2 regions of the Glutamicibacter sp. HZAU genome follow, and region 2 is predicted to be linked to the other one. Evidence: riboswitches for the same ligand, from Rfam matches in the RefSeq annotation. Region 2 holds a riboswitch; the other holds the start of a gene.
What was found. Region 2 has a riboswitch for S-adenosylmethionine ahead of EKH49_RS02815 (aminotransferase class I/II-fold pyridoxal phosphate-dependent enzyme). Riboswitches for the same ligand answer to the same signal wherever they lie in the genome.
Positions count from the first base shown of each region.

Region 1 (7,383 bases), on a different contig from region 2:
GCTGCGGTCCAGATGGGCCTGATCTACGTGAACCCAGAGGGCCCGGACGGCAACCCTGATCCGCTGGCTTCGGCAGTCGACGTGCGCGAAACCTTCCGCCGCATGGGCATGAACGACTACGAGACCGTCGCCCTGATTGCCGGTGGCCACACCTTCGGCAAGACCCACGGCGCCAACAACGTCGACCGCATCGGTCCGGATCCAGAAGCCGCTCCGCTGGAGGAGCAGGGCCTGGGCTGGAAGAACGGCTACGGCGAGGGCAACGCGGAGAACAACACCGCATCGGGCCTGGAAGTCACCTGGACCTACCACCCGACCCGTTGGGACAACGAGTTCTTCCACATCCTGTTCGCTTACGAGTGGGAACTGTTCGAGTCGGCAGCAGGCGCCAAGCAGTGGCGTCCGGTCAACGGCGGCGGTTCCGGCCTGGTCCAGGCAGCGCACGAGACCCTCGAGCGCCGCGAACCGCGCATGCTGACCAGCGACCTGGCCCTGCGCTTCGACCCGATCTACGGTCCGATCTCGAAGCACTTCAAGGAAAACCCTGAAGAGTTCGCCGATGCCTTCGCTCGCGCATGGTTCAAGCTGACCCACCGCGACATGGGTCCGAAGTCCCGCTACTTCGGTCCAGAAGTTCCAGCCGAGGATCTGGCATGGCAGGATCCGCTGCCGGCAGCTCCAGAGGTCACCCTGGGCGCCCAGGAAATCGCGGCGCTCAAGGAACTGATCAAGGATTCGGGCCTGACCGTGCAGCAGCTGGTCTCCACCGCGTGGAAGGCAGCGGCCTCGTTCCGCAGCTCGGATAAGCGCGGCGGCGCCAACGGCGGCCGCATCCGTCTGGAACCACAGGTCTCCTGGACCGTGAACCAGCCGGAGCAGCTCAAGCCAGTCATCGCCAAGCTGGAAGAAATCGTTGACACCTTCAACGCCACCTCCAGCATCAAGACGTCCTTCGCTGACGTAGTGGTCCTGGCCGGCAACGTCGGTGTCGAGCTCGCGGCAGCTGCCGCTGGCCAGCAGATCGACGTTCCATTCACCCCTGGCCGCGTTGACGCGACCCAGGAGCAGACCGACGTTGAGCAGTTCGCATGGCTGGAGCCAGTCTCCGATGGCCTGCGCAACTACGACTCGGGCTTCATCAAGATGCCAAGCGAGTACCTGCTGATCGACAAGGCGAACCTGCTGGGCCTATCCGCACCGGAACTGACCGTACTGGTCGGCGGCCTGCGCGTACTGGGCAACAACTGGGATGGCTCGAACCTGGGTGTCTTCACCGAGAACCCGGGCGCGCTGACCAACGACTTCTTCGCGAACTTGCTGGAGCCAGGCATCGCCTGGACCGCTTCCGAGGACGAGCAGACCTACCACTCGAAGGACGGCCGCTGGGTCGGTTCCCGCGTGGACCTGGTCTTCGGTGCCAACTCGGAACTGCGCGCCCTCGCCGAGGTCTACGCTTCGGACGATGCCAAGGAGAAGTTCACCAAGGACTTCGCCAAGGCATGGGCTAAGGTCATGGACGCGGATCGCTTCGAACTGCGCCGCAAGTAGCAGCTAGCTGGCTGCTATCTCGCAGCATATAGTGCTGGGCTGTTGCTTCCCCTGATGGGGAGCAACAGCCCAGCACTTTTTTATGCAGTTTTTGGCCGCTAGAACAACGTCGCCGCGCTGCCGGCGAAGTCCGGATTCTCCAGTTTCAGCAGTTCCGTCTTGGCTTCCAAGCCACCCAGGTAGCCACCCAGCGAACCATCGGTACGCAGCACGCGGTGGCAGGGCAGCACGATGGGAATCGGGTTGGTGGCGCACGCTGAGCCGACGGCTCGCACCGCCTTCGGCTTGCCGATCTGCTGCGCCAGCTGGGCGTAGCTGAGGGTCTGCCCGTAATCGATATGCCCCAGTTCCAGCTGCACTTGGCGGCGGAACTGCGTAGAGAGCTGCAGATCCACCGGGAGCTCGAAACTGTGCCGTGTGCCCGCGAAGTACTCATCGAGTTGCCGGGCGGTCCCATCCAGGCTCGACTTGTCGCGCAGGATGCGTGGGCTGAGCTTTTCCGAGAGCAGCTCAAGTATCCGGTCGTGGCCCTCGGATTCGAATGCCACCCGCACCAGCCCGGCATCGGTGCTGGCCAGCAGCAATGAACCCACTGGGCTGTCGACCATCCGATAGGCGACATCGACAAGTTCAAGCGCGCGGGCTTTTTCAGCGAGCTGGCCTTGCAGCGCGTCGAGGGTTTGCATTTCAGCGGCCGTCGCCTGCTGCTGATAATTTTTTTCGTTCATGGCTGCTCCCGCCATAGTTCCTGGTCGTCTAGCCGGACCCGCAGGTTCTTGATCCCGTCGGCACCGGCCCTGCGGGCAGCGGCTTCGCTGCCCGAAAGGATTTCGGCAATTTGCGCGTAGCTCATCCCGCCCAGGTACCGATAGGCCACGACCTGCCTTTGCTTGCCGGGAAGCTGATTCACCTCGTGCCAGAGCTGAAGATTGTCCAACTGCAGATCCGGCCGGTTCATCCCGGACGCGGGACCATCCATGTCCTGGTCATTAAGGATCTCCGGCTTATGCTTGCGCAACTCGTCAATGGCCTTGTTCCGGGCAATGCGCACCAGCCACGCCAGGACATTGGCATCATCTGGCAGCTGCGGGTACGTCTTGAGCGCGGCGAGGAAGGTTTCGGACCAGGCATCTTGCGCGCGGTGCTCATCCAGCAGGGCGCGGCAAACACGCAGGACGTTCAGTCCATATTCTTGGACTATCCGCTCAAATGGTGCTTGCATGGCTCTCCTGGGATTTCGCGACCTGCTGGCCTCTCACCATGTAAACGCAACGGCCACCTGTTCTGTGAGGTGTGAATGAAAAATTTTTTCATTCACCCCGCTGCCGCACGGATTCCTAGAATGCCACCAAGTCGGATTCACCGGCGAGCTGCTCAAGCCGGGCCAAATCCACGTCGATAATTTCGCCATTCTCCACGCCTTGGGCTTGCCTGGTTCCTGCCAAGGCGTCGCGAATGGTGCGCATGGTGGCGCCATGGCTGACAATCATGATCTTGCGTCCGGCATGCTTGCTGGCTAGGCCCAGCAGCGCTGGCACCGCGCGGTTCAAGATGTGCGCACACGGCTCAATCTGGTCTGCGGCGGCAGCCGATTCCTTGTCGCTGACCTCCGCCATGTTCCGGCCCTCCAGCGGGCCGAAACCGCGTTCAATGAGTTCCGGAACTGCGTTGCCCGTCGCTGCCCCGATCTGCTGGGCAATCAGCACGGCAGTTTCCCGGGCACGCGCCAAAGGGGATGCCAGAATGAGCGAAAAGTCTTGGCCGATGAGCTTGCGCCCGACCTCGCGAGCTTGCTCGCGTCCGGTTTCGTTCAGCGGGATGTCGGTTTGCCCCTGCAGTCGGCCTGCAAGGTTCCAATCGGTCTGCCCGTGTCGAACCAGTGCCAGCGAAGTATCCATGGCTCCAGCCTACCGGTGCCATAGATGTCGAAGAATCTCCGATCACAGGTCCGATACGCAACGTTACGACTCATAGTTGGGTCACGAACGGTCATGTTGCGAAGATTATTACACCATCCCGAGCGGCCGAGAGATCTGGTTCGATGACGCCGCAGCAACCTGCCACATCCGGTGGTTACGGTGCTACCGCCAGAAACGATGCAGCCGCTTACCCGTTGGAGAACGGCAGGAAGCGACATTGATTCCGGGATTCCTGCCTCGATCGCGGCCCGCCCTGCGGTGCACGCGAAACCCCAATCGACAAGGAGTCGTAAGCCACCATGGCAGATCACAAGTTTGGATTCCGCACCCGCGCCCTGCATGCCGGAGGCACCCCCGATGCTGAGCACGGCTCACGCGCAGTGCCGATCTACCAGACCACGTCGTTCGTCTTCAAGGACGCTGACGATGCGGCCAACCTCTTTGCCCTGCAGAAGTACGGCAACATCTACTCGCGTATCGGCAACCCGACCGTGGCGGCCTTCGAAGAGCGCATGGCTTCGCTGGAAGGCGGCATCGGCGCGGTTGCCACCGGCTCGGGCATGGCCGCGGAATTCGTCACCTTCGCGGCCTTGGCCCAGGCAGGCGACCACATTGTGGCTTCCTCCAAGCTCTATGGCGGCACCATCACCCAGCTGGATGTCTCGCTGCGCCGCTTCGGCATCAGCACCACCTTCATCGACTCCAACGATCCCGCGGACTTCGAAGCCGCGATCCAGGAGAACACCAAGGCCGTCTACACCGAGGTGGTGGCCAACCCGTCCGGCGACATCGCCGACCTGAAGGGCCTGGCCGAAGTCGCGCACCGCCACAACATCCCGCTGGTCGTGGACTCGACGCTCACTCCCCCATACATCCTTCGCCCCATCGAGCACGGCGCGGACATCGTGATCCACTCGGCCACCAAGTTCATCGGCGGGCACGGCACCACCCTGGGCGGCGTCGTCATCGAGTCTGGCAAGTTCAACTGGGGCAACGGCAAGTTCCCCACCATGACCGAGCCGGTAGCCAGCTACGGCAACGTCTCCTGGTGGGACAACTTCGGCGAATACGGCTTCTTGACCAAGCTGCGCAGCGAGCAGCTGCGCGACTTTGGTCCGTCGCTGCCGGCCCAGTCGGCATTCCAGCTGCTGCAGAGCCTGGAGACCCTGCCGCAGCGCATGGACAACCACCTGTCCAACGCCAAGCAGGTCGCCGCCTGGCTGGAATCCGATGAGCGCGTCACCTACGTGAACTACGCAGGCCTGGATTCCCACCCGCAGCACGAGCAGGCCAAGGAGCTGCTGCCCCTGGGCGTCGGCTCGGTCTTCAGCTTCGGCGTGAAGGGCGGACGCGAAGCCGGCGCCAAGTTCATCGAGGCGCTGCAACTGGCCAGCCACCTGGCCAACATCGGCGATGCCCGCACCCTGGTGCTGCACCCTGCCTCCACCACGCACCAGCAGCTGAGCGCCGAGCAGCTGGTCTCCGCTGGCGTGCCAGAAGACCTGATCCGCTTGTCGGTGGGCCTGGAAGACGTCGAAGACATCCTCTGGGATCTGGACCAAGCGCTGGCCGCTTCGCAGGAAGCTGCCGCCGGTTCCGCCGCGCAGTTCGAAGCGCCAACTTATGACGGTTCCGCCTGCGCCTTGCCAACTGCTTCGAAGGGAGCAAACTAATGACTGCCGTTGAAACCACCTGGGAAGGCCCGGGAGCCGCGCAGCGCCTGGAGATCCTGCGCGAGACGAAGACCATCGCCATTGTCGGCGCTTCGAACAAGCCGTCACGTGCCAGCTACTTCGTGGCCACCTACCTGCTCTCCTCCTCACGGTACAAGGTGTACTTCATCAACCCGGTACTCGACGAGATCCTGGGCCAGCCGGTGTACAAGTCGCTCGCCGATCTTCCGGAGACCCCGGATCTGGTGGAGGTCTTCCGCAAGCATGATGACCTGCCCGGCGTGCTGGACGAGGCCCTGGCCGTGGGCGCGAAGACCCTGTGGCTGCAGCTGGGCTCCTGGCACGAGGAAGTGGCCCATCGCGCCGAGGCCGCGGGCATGAACGTGGTCATGGACCGCTGCGTGAAGATCGAGCACGCCCGCTTCCATGGCGGTCTGCGCCTGGCCGGATTCAACACCGGCGTGATTTCCTCGAAGCGACAGGTCCTCGCCTAGGAAGTCCGGAGCTCCACATAATGGGTGCATGCAGCATTCCGCTGCATGCACCCATTATGTGTTCGGAACAGCTCCAGAGTTTCCGTGCAGGCCGACGGGACTGGGCTTTTCCCGCGGCTCATTCGGCAGGAACGTACAGTTCACCTGCGCAATCATGCGCGATGCAATTTCCTCGCCTTCCCCCGAAACCCACTTAAAACCAAATAAAGCCAAAAATTCTCCACATTTTCACTTGACGATGCCACACAATCGGGCATAAAGTCATGGAAACACAGATCAATGTGTTGCAGGTCATGATGAATTGCGGAGGCAAGAATGTTCGCCGAAGAACGACACCGGCTGATCGTTGAGCAGCTGGAAGCTGACGGGAAAGTAACCGTCGCACAGCTCGCGCAGCGCTTCGATATCACCCGGGAAACCGTGCGGCGGGATCTGGCCCAGCTGGAATCCGAGAACTACCTTCGCCGCGTCCACGGCGGAGCGGTTGCCATCACCGAGGCGAGCACCCGCGAGGAAAGCTACGTGGTGCGCACCGCCATCCATTCCGAGTCCAAGGCCCGCATCGCCCAGCGCGCACTGAGCCTGCTGCCGGTCTCCGACGCCTCGGTTGTCATCGACGCGGGAACCACCACGGAAATCCTGGCCGAGCGCATGCTCAAAAGCGCCGCGGGCAACGGCCTGGTGGTCATCACCCATGCCCTGCCCATCGCCGCTGCCCTGGTCCACAGCCCGGATATCGCCTTGGAGCTGATCGGCGGGCGGGTCCGCGGCATCACCGGCGCCTCCAGCGGAGCACGCACCGTGCTGGAATATTCCCAGTACCGGGCGGACATCGCCTTCATCGGCACCAACGGGCTGCATGCAGGATTCGGCCTGAGCACCCCGGACCCGCTGGAAGCCGCCGTCAAGCGCGCCCTGGTCGCCAGCGCCCGCCGCGTGGTGCTGCTGGCCGACGGATCCAAATTCGACCAGGAAACCCTGGTCTGCTTTGCCCGGCTTGAAGACATCGACACCTTGGTCACCGACCAGCAGCCCGACGGGGAGCTCGCTGCCGCGCTGGAAGCCGCGGATGTCGAGGTGGTGATCGCATGATCATCACGCTGACCGCCAATCCGGCACTGGACAAGACCATCGAGCTGGCCGACCCGCTGGCTCCCGGTGCCGTGCAGCGCGCTGTGGCCAGCCATGTCCAGGCGGCAGGCAAGGGAGTGAACGTCTCGCGCGCCATCGCCGCGGCGGGTGGCGCCACCTTGGCCGTGCTGCCCGGAGCCAACACCGACCCGCTGGTCACCGCGCTGGCCCACGACCAGCTGGCTCACCGGAACCTGCCGATCGCCGGAGCGCTGCGCACCAACACCACCCTGACCGATCCCGATGGCACCACCACCAAGATCAATGAGCCAGGTCCCGCCCTTGATGCGCAGCAGCTGGCCGAGCTCGGCGAGCTGGTCGCCGAAGCGGCCGCCGGCGCCAGCTGGCTGGTGATGGCCGGCTCGCTGCCGCCGGGAGTTCCCGCCGGCTTCTATGCGCAGCTGACCGCAAAATTGCGCGCGGCCCTGGGCGCAAAGTGCCCGAAGATCGCCGTGGACACTTCCGGCGCACCGCTGCTCGAGCTCTTTGCCCACGGCCAGCAGCACATCCCAGACCTGGTCAAGCCCAACGCCGAGGAACTGGCGCAGCTGGCTGGCGGCTACAGCGAAGCGGCACTGGAAGGCTCCATCGAGCTGGCCGCCGGCTGCGCGCAGCAGC
Region 1 is NZ_SCKZ01000006.1:87,757-95,139, forward strand. Features, by position in the region: gene katG (catalase/peroxidase HPI) at 1-1,548, shown strand, start outside; gene EKH49_RS10115 (methylated-DNA--[protein]-cysteine S-methyltransferase) at 1,647-2,276, opposite strand; gene EKH49_RS10120 (RNA polymerase sigma factor) at 2,273-2,770, opposite strand; gene EKH49_RS10125 (histidine phosphatase family protein) at 2,886-3,446, opposite strand; SAM riboswitch class I at 3,557-3,668, shown strand; gene EKH49_RS10130 (O-acetylhomoserine aminocarboxypropyltransferase/cysteine synthase family protein) at 3,767-5,140, shown strand; gene EKH49_RS10135 (CoA-binding protein) at 5,140-5,634, shown strand; gene EKH49_RS10140 (DeoR/GlpR family DNA-binding transcription regulator) at 5,950-6,726, shown strand; gene EKH49_RS10145 (1-phosphofructokinase family hexose kinase) at 6,723-7,383, shown strand, end outside.
Region 1: it holds a riboswitch for S-adenosylmethionine, as region 2 does, so the genes downstream of both, EKH49_RS10130 (O-acetylhomoserine aminocarboxypropyltransferase/cysteine synthase family protein) here and EKH49_RS02815 (aminotransferase class I/II-fold pyridoxal phosphate-dependent enzyme) in region 2, are expected to answer to the same signal.

Region 2 (7,383 bases):
CTGATGACGAGTTGCTTCTGGCCATATACGAGCTCGAGCTATCCACAGCTTCCCGTCAGCATCAGCCGCCTCGATCGCACCTTTGCACCTCGATCGAGGATGTTCCGCGGCCCAGTCAGCGGTGCCCGGAAGGAACCAACGAAGTACGAACAATTCAACGTTCAGTGCGTCGGGCGGGTCCCGTCCGGGTGTATTCACGCTCGCCACCGAACAAGAGATGACTCCCGGGGAAACTTTTAAGGAGTGGTTGATTCGGGGGTGCGTCCGGAACGCACCGGACGCACCCTGGCAACGAAAGGATCAGCACCATGCGTGAATCATTGCTCAACGTCCACCTCAATGACGAGCAAATCGAAGTTCTCAATGCTGCGCTGTGCGCCTACCGAGACCATTTCAGCGAGCTTCTTGAGTTGAACGAAGAAGCAGAAGGACCGCAAGCTCGCGAGAACAACAAGTACTGGCAGAGCAAAGTCCACGCGATTCAAGAAATGATCGATCAAGTCAACGACTCACTGTATGGTTCCCAACCCCGGGAGGGGCCTCAATAACACCCAGACATTCCGCCACCGCACACTATTCACCTATCTGCCTGTTGATCGTCGACCTTCGAGTGTTGGAATAGGCGTTTCGAGGCTAGGTACCGTGTTTAGGAGACTGATCGAATATAGGTCATCGAACCGGCGGCCCGCTGCAGCGCGTGCTCCGCGATCCTGCGAATGTTCTCGCGGACCGTGGAGCACGCGCAAATGAATCAGCATGGTCAGTGCCCCTGCTGCGGCATCGCCCAAAGGCGTGTGCGCCGCGATGTCGGGGAGCGGTTGGGCGAGACTGAGTGCATTAATCCGCGTTTCCCAGCTCGCGGAGCGTTTCAAGGGTACGTTCGGTGCCGGCTATCCGATGTGCCCAGATCACGAGCCTGCTATCGGCCCTCATGTATCTCAGTCATGCTTCCCATCGCGACCGGCTGGCGATGTGGCTCGATTCCCCGCGCTCGGTAAGCACCTTTTCCGCGCCAGCGGCACGCATCTTGGCTTCCTGCGGCGTTGGGGTCCCCTGGTGCCGGCTTACTCGCGCGTATCCGATAATTGCCATAGCAACAACGGGACCTTGAGCCCTTCGACCTATTTTGGTTTTAAACGGCGTTTCTGACATGCAAAGACCCTGCTTATCGTCGGAGCCGGTAAATGTTAGTTGCGACCGGCGGCTAAGACCAGTACCAGACAGAGGTTCTTGGCATGAATTTCCGCTTCAGCCATGGCGCCAGGGCGAAGGATTTTCGGCGGTCTCGGCTGGGGAACTCCTGACGTGGATGTGCCTGCTCAGAGCAGATGGACGTCGCACTGTCATCAGACTGCCGTTGTGCCTCAGTATAGGATACTGGCCGTTCCTCCGGCCCACACCATCCTGCCCCGGAATCTGACGGCGTGCTCGCCGGACCTGCCCATAAGCGTTCTCCGGGAGGCTCGATAGTTCGCAGCTGTCTTCGCAGTATTGGTGAGCCATTGGACGCCCGAGGCGTTCATCGATCCGCATACCTGATCCTCGAACACTTTGGCTTCAGGGGAGAAAGTGTGCAGCTCGAACGCATGCGGCGATCCCCCGGCGTGCGCGCCGACGGCACCGACCTTCGCATTGGGCAAGTCGGGTTCCAAGGCCTGAACCTCCTCGGAGGAGCCCACTGCACCACGGCCCCGTCCTTGCCATCGCCAACTAATGGATTTCGCGGCATAGGCGGCTCCCCGAAAGCAATCGTCGTGAGGGGCACAGATCGCGATGCCGGAGATCATTAGGTCGGAACCCAGTTTTGCAAGCTTGGAGTGCCCCGGAGGCGCGAATCGCTAAGCGGTGCCGACGTCTTGCACGCGGGCCTTCCTGTGCGGGCGGCCCGCGTGCTGCGACGGCAGGTCAGGCGGTAGCCAGGCTGCGGTGCTGGATGCTGTCGGCCTCGGAAGCCTTCGCGGCTGCGGCCAGCCCGCGTTCCAGATCGGCAATCAGGTCCTCGGGCTCCTCGATGCCCACCGAGAGGCGGACCAAGTTCGCTGGAATCTCCAGCGGTGTGCCGATCAGCGACGCGTGGGTCATTTCGCGCGGATAGCAGACCAGGGATTCCACCCCGCCCAGGGACACCGAGAGCTGGAAGTATTCCATGGACTCGGCGAAGGCGCGGGCTGCCGCTTCATCGGAGAGCTGCAGTGAGAGGATGCCTCCGAAACCGCGCTGCTGGCGCTTGGCAAGCTCGTGGCCCGGGTGGCTTTCCAGCCCGGGATAGTAGACGCGGGCGACCTCGGGACGGTCATCGAGCCATTCGGCCAGGGTTGATGCGGTGGCGCAGTGGCGTTCCATGCGCAGGCCCAGGGTCTTCAGCCCGCGGGCGGCCAGGTAGGAATCCTGCGGACCGGAGACCGCTCCCCCGGCGAACTGCTGGTAGCCGACGGCTTCGGCCAGCGCTTGGCCGCGGTGCAGGTGGTCGGCCACGATGACCGCGCCGCCGAGGACGTCGGAGTGCCCCCCAATGTATTTGGTGGTCGAGTGCACCACCGCGTGCGCTCCGAAGTCCAGCGGCCGTTGCAGGTACGGGGTGGCGAAGGTGTTGTCCACGACCAGCAGGGCGCCGTGCTCGGCGGCGATGGCGGCCCAGCCGGCCAGGTCGGCGATGCCCAGCAGCGGGTTGGACGGGGTCTCCACCCAGAGCAGCGCGGTGTTCGGGCGCAGCGCGGCGCGCACCGCATCCAGGTTGGTGATGTCCACCGCCGAGGAGCTGATCCCCCATTTGCCGTGCAGCTTGGAGATCAGCCGGTTGGTGCCGCCGTAGCCGTCGGCCCCCAGCACGATGTGGTCGCCCGGCTCAAGCACTGCGCGCAGCAGCGCGTCTTCGGCCGCGATGCCCGAGGCGAAGGAGAAGCCGGCGGCCCCGCCTTCCAGCGCGGCGAGCTGGGATTCGAAGCCGTTGCGGGTCGGGTTGGAGCCGCGCGAGTACTCGTGCCCGGCGCGCAGCACGTTGATGCCGTCCTGGATGAAGGTGCTGGTCTGGTAGATCGGCGGGATCACCGCACCGGTGTGCGGGTCCTTGTGCTGGCCGGCGTGCACGGCCAGGGTGTTGAAGCCGCTCATGCGAAGCTCACTTCCTTGGTGTCGGCGGTGGCCCGGGTTGCGGCCAGAGCACGATCCAGCGACTGGGTGATATCCGCCAGCAGGTCGGCCGGGTCTTCCAGTCCCACCGACAGGCGCAGGGTCGAGGTGTTCAGCCCGGCGGCTGCCAGCTGCGCTTCGGAGAGCCGGCAGTGCGTCATGGTGGCCGGGTGGGCGACCATGGTGCGGGTATCGCCGACATTCGCGGCCAGGCTGATCAGTTTGAGCCCGTCGATGACCGGGGAAACCAGGGATGGGTGGGCCAGCTCGATGGCCAGCACGCAGCCGGTGCCCTTCGGCGCCAGCGTCCGGGCCAGCTCGTGGCTGGGGTGCTCGGACAGCGCGGGGTGGTGGATGGCGGCAATGCCCGGATACTCGGCAAGCGCGTCGATCAGCCGGGCGACGCTGCGCTGCACGTGGGCCGCGCGCACCGGCAGGGTCTCGATGCCTGCAAGGATGCCCTGGGCGCTGGCCGGGGCGAGGGTCGGGCCCAGATCGTGCAGGAACTTGGAACGAACCAGCATCGCATAGGCCGCCGGCCCGTGGCGTTCAAGCAGCGAAGTGCCATTCAGCCGCTCGCGCGGTGCGGCGATCTGCGGCCAGCGCAGCGGATCGGAGAAGTCGAAAGTTCCCGAATCCACCACTACCCCGCCGAGCACCGAGCCGTGCCCGGCCAATCCCTTGGTGGCCGAGTGCACCACGATGTCCGCACCGAGTTCCAGCGGGCGCACGTTCAGCGGGGTGGCCAAGGTGTTGTCGACTACCACCGGGATGTTGCGCTCGTGCGCGATGGCCGCGATGGCCGGGATGTCGGCCACGGTGCACAGCGGGTTGGAGACCGACTCAAGGAAGAACGCCCGGGTGTCCTCCTCGATGGCCGCGGCCCAGGCGGCCGGATCGGCTTGGTCGACAAAGCTGATCCGGATGCCGAAGTCGGCGAAGGTGTCGGTGAACAGGTCCACGGTGCCTCCGTACAGCGAGGAGGAAGCCACAATGTGCTTGGGCCCCTGGGTCAGGGCCAGCAGGGACAGGGCCACAGCGGCCTGCCCGGTGGCGGTGGCCACCGCGTGGGCTCCGCCTTCCAGGGCTGCGACGCGCTGCTCGAGGATGGACACGGTCGGGTTGCCGGTACGGGAGTAGGTGAAGCCCGCCTGGCGAAGTGCGAACTTCTCCACCGCTTCGGCATGCGATGCGAATTGGTAGGCCGCGGAATTGTGAAGTGGCGGCAGCATCGGGCGGAACTCTCCGCTCGGGCGGTACCCTGCGTGCACCGCGTCGGTTTCCTGGCTCATTGCTCCTCCTCGATTCTCTGCGAGGGAGTGCACCGGACACCGAAGCCACGGGTCCGGAACTGCTCCATCGTTTCTGGCGGTAGCACCTTTCGGTTTCCCGGTGGTTGCTGCGGCGTCGTCGAGCCAGATCTCTCAGCCGCTCTTGATGGTTTGTTCTTCCATGGTTGGGCATCGGCCGCGAACCGGGCAAGCGGCCCGAATCGCTGCGCTTCACAGAAGGCCGCCGCGCTTCATATGTCGCCGAATTGTCATGATGACATGAGGGCCGAAACCCTTATATGACGCGCCGATGAGGAAAGAATCCTTGAAATCCAAAGGATTTCGGACTCGCACATGACAAAGCACCAAACTTCAATGACCGGAGATGACGCTCAGCCCAGGACTTCGACTCCGAATCCAGCAACCACCGCGCGCACCTCGTCCAGGTAGCGCCGGGCCTGCTCGGTCAGCGGGATCGCTGCGTGGTCGATCCAGCCGACATCGATGCGCTCTTCGACATCCAGCGGGATGGAGACGATGGACGGATCCAGCTCGTCGCTGATGATGCCGGTGGAGATGGTGTACCCGCCCAGACCGATCATCAGGTTGAAGATGGTGGCGCGGTCCGAGACCTGGATTTCACGCTGGCTGGAGCGGGTGGAGAGGATCTCCTCGGCGAAGTAGAAGGAGTTGTTCGCACCTTGGTCGAAGGTCAGCCGCGGCAGGTCTTCGAGGTCTTCGAGGGACACCAGGGTGCGGGAGGCCAGCGGGTTGCTCCGGGCGACGAAGATGTGCGGTTGGGAGCGGAAGAGCGGGTGGAACACGAGCCGGGATTCGCGCAGCAGCTTCTCGATGACCTTGCGGTTGAAGTCGTTGAGGTAGAGGATCCCGATTTCGCTGCGCAGCGTGCGAACGTCCTCGATGATCTGCTCGGTGCGGGTCTCGCGCAGCGAGAATTCGTACTCGTCGGCGCCGCTGGCCTGGACCATCCGCACGAAGGCATCCACCGCGAAGGAGTAGTGCTGGGTGGAGACGCCCAGCAGGCGGCGGGCCGACGGACGGCCGAGATAGCGGTGCTCCAGCAGCTCCACCTGCTCCAGCACCTGCCGGGCGTAGCCGAGGAATTCGGCGCCGTCGCTGGTGAGCGTGATACCCCGGGCCGAGCGGATGAGCAACGTGCGCCCCACCCGTGCCTCTAGCTCCTTCATTGCCGCGGACATGCTTGGCTGGGCGACGTACAAAAGGTCGGCGGCAGCCGAGATGGAACCCTCGGCCGCGACCGCGGTGAAGTAGCGCAATTGTTGCAGTGTCAGACCGCTCGTTCCCTGAACCATAGTTTGAGTCTATATTAATCCATAGTTAGACAGAGTTACCTGATATCAAAAATGCCATGCATGATTGACGCATCGACCTTCTTCCGGCCGCTTCCGGCCGCTGACCAACAGATTGGCCGCCATGGCAGACGCATTGACCTTCAGCATTTCGAGCACAGAATTCAACGAAAACTACACCCCGTCGGCGGACTCGCGCCTCACCACGAACTTCGCCAATCTGGCCCGCGGAGAGCACTGCCAGCAGAATTTGCGCAATGCCCTGACGATGATCAATCGGCGCTTCAATTCTCTGGCTCACTGGGACAATCCCGACGGCGAGCGCTATGCACTGGATCTTGAAATCATCTCCGCCAACGTGCACTTCGACTCGGAACAGGGCGCGCAGGACTTCCCGTTGCTGGAGATGCTGGACACCAGCATCCTGGACCGCAAAACCGGTGTGCGCAGCCCCGGCATCATCGGCAACAATTTCTCATCCTATGTGCGCGACTACGACTTCAGCGTTGTGCTGCCGCAGGCCATCGACTCCGATGGCAAGCCGGTGCCACCTAAGGATTTCGGAGAGCTTCACGGCAGGCTTTTCGAGCATTTCCTGAATTCCGCAGCGTACCGCGAGCGCTTCGAGCAGTTGCCGGTCATCTGCATCAGCGTCTCCACTTCCAAGATTTACCGCCGCAACGGTAATCGCCACCCAGTGCTGGGCTGGGAGTACCGCCAGGACGAATACTCGCTGACCGATGCCTACTTCGCGAAGATGGGGCTGCGCGTGCGCTACTTCATGCCTGAAGGATCCGTCGCTCCGCTGGCCTTCTACTTCCGTGGCGACCTGCTGGCCGACTACACCGACCTGCAGCTGATCAGCCTGATCAGCACCATGGAAACCTTCCAGAAGATCTACCGTCCGGAGATCTATAACGCGAATTCACCGGCTCCGGCGATCTACCGGCCGAGCCTCGGAGCGCAGGACTTTTCGCCAACTCGCATTTCCTATGATCGCGAGGAACGCACCCAGCTGGGCAAGATCCAGGGCAAGTTCACCGAGGAGCACTTCATCGCCCCGCACCGCGAGCTGCTCGAAACCTGGGCCTCCAACTGCGCAGTCCCCGCCGCCTAATCAATTATCTTCAGAATCCAAAGGACCAGTTATGACCAATTCCCTGCTTGCCACCTCTATCGTCGGCTCCCTGCCCAAGCCTTCCTGGCTTTCTGAAACCGAGACGTTGTGGTCTCCGTGGAAGTTGGAAGGGGCGGCGCTGACCGAGGGCAAGCAGGACGCGATGCGCTCCGCAGTGCTGGAGCAGACCCGCCGCGGCATCGACATCATTTCCGACGGAGAGCAGACCCGACAGCACTTTGTGACGACCTTCATCGAGCACCTGTCAGGGGTTGACTTCGAGAACAAGCAGACCGTGCTGATCCGCGACCGCTATGAGGCCAGCGTCCCCAGCGTTGTCGGCGCAGTGGAGCGCAAGGCCCCGGTATTCGTAGAGGATGCACAGTTCCTGCGCACGCTGACCGACCGGCAGATCAAGTGGACCCTGCCCGGCCCAATGACCATGGTGGATACCCTGCATGATGGCTACTACGGCAGCCGCGAGAAGCTAGCCTGGGAGTTCGCTGCCATCCTGAACCAGGAGGCCAAGGAACTG
Region 2 is NZ_SCKZ01000002.1:39,978-47,360, reverse strand. Features, by position in the region: gene EKH49_RS02830 (hypothetical protein) at 309-548, shown strand; gene EKH49_RS02820 (cystathionine gamma-synthase) at 1,906-3,111, opposite strand; gene EKH49_RS02815 (aminotransferase class I/II-fold pyridoxal phosphate-dependent enzyme) at 3,108-4,421, opposite strand; SAM riboswitch class I at 4,483-4,573, opposite strand; gene EKH49_RS02810 (LysR family transcriptional regulator) at 4,793-5,734, opposite strand; gene EKH49_RS02805 (putative oxygenase MesX) at 5,856-6,848, shown strand; gene EKH49_RS02800 (methionine synthase) at 6,880-7,383, shown strand, end outside.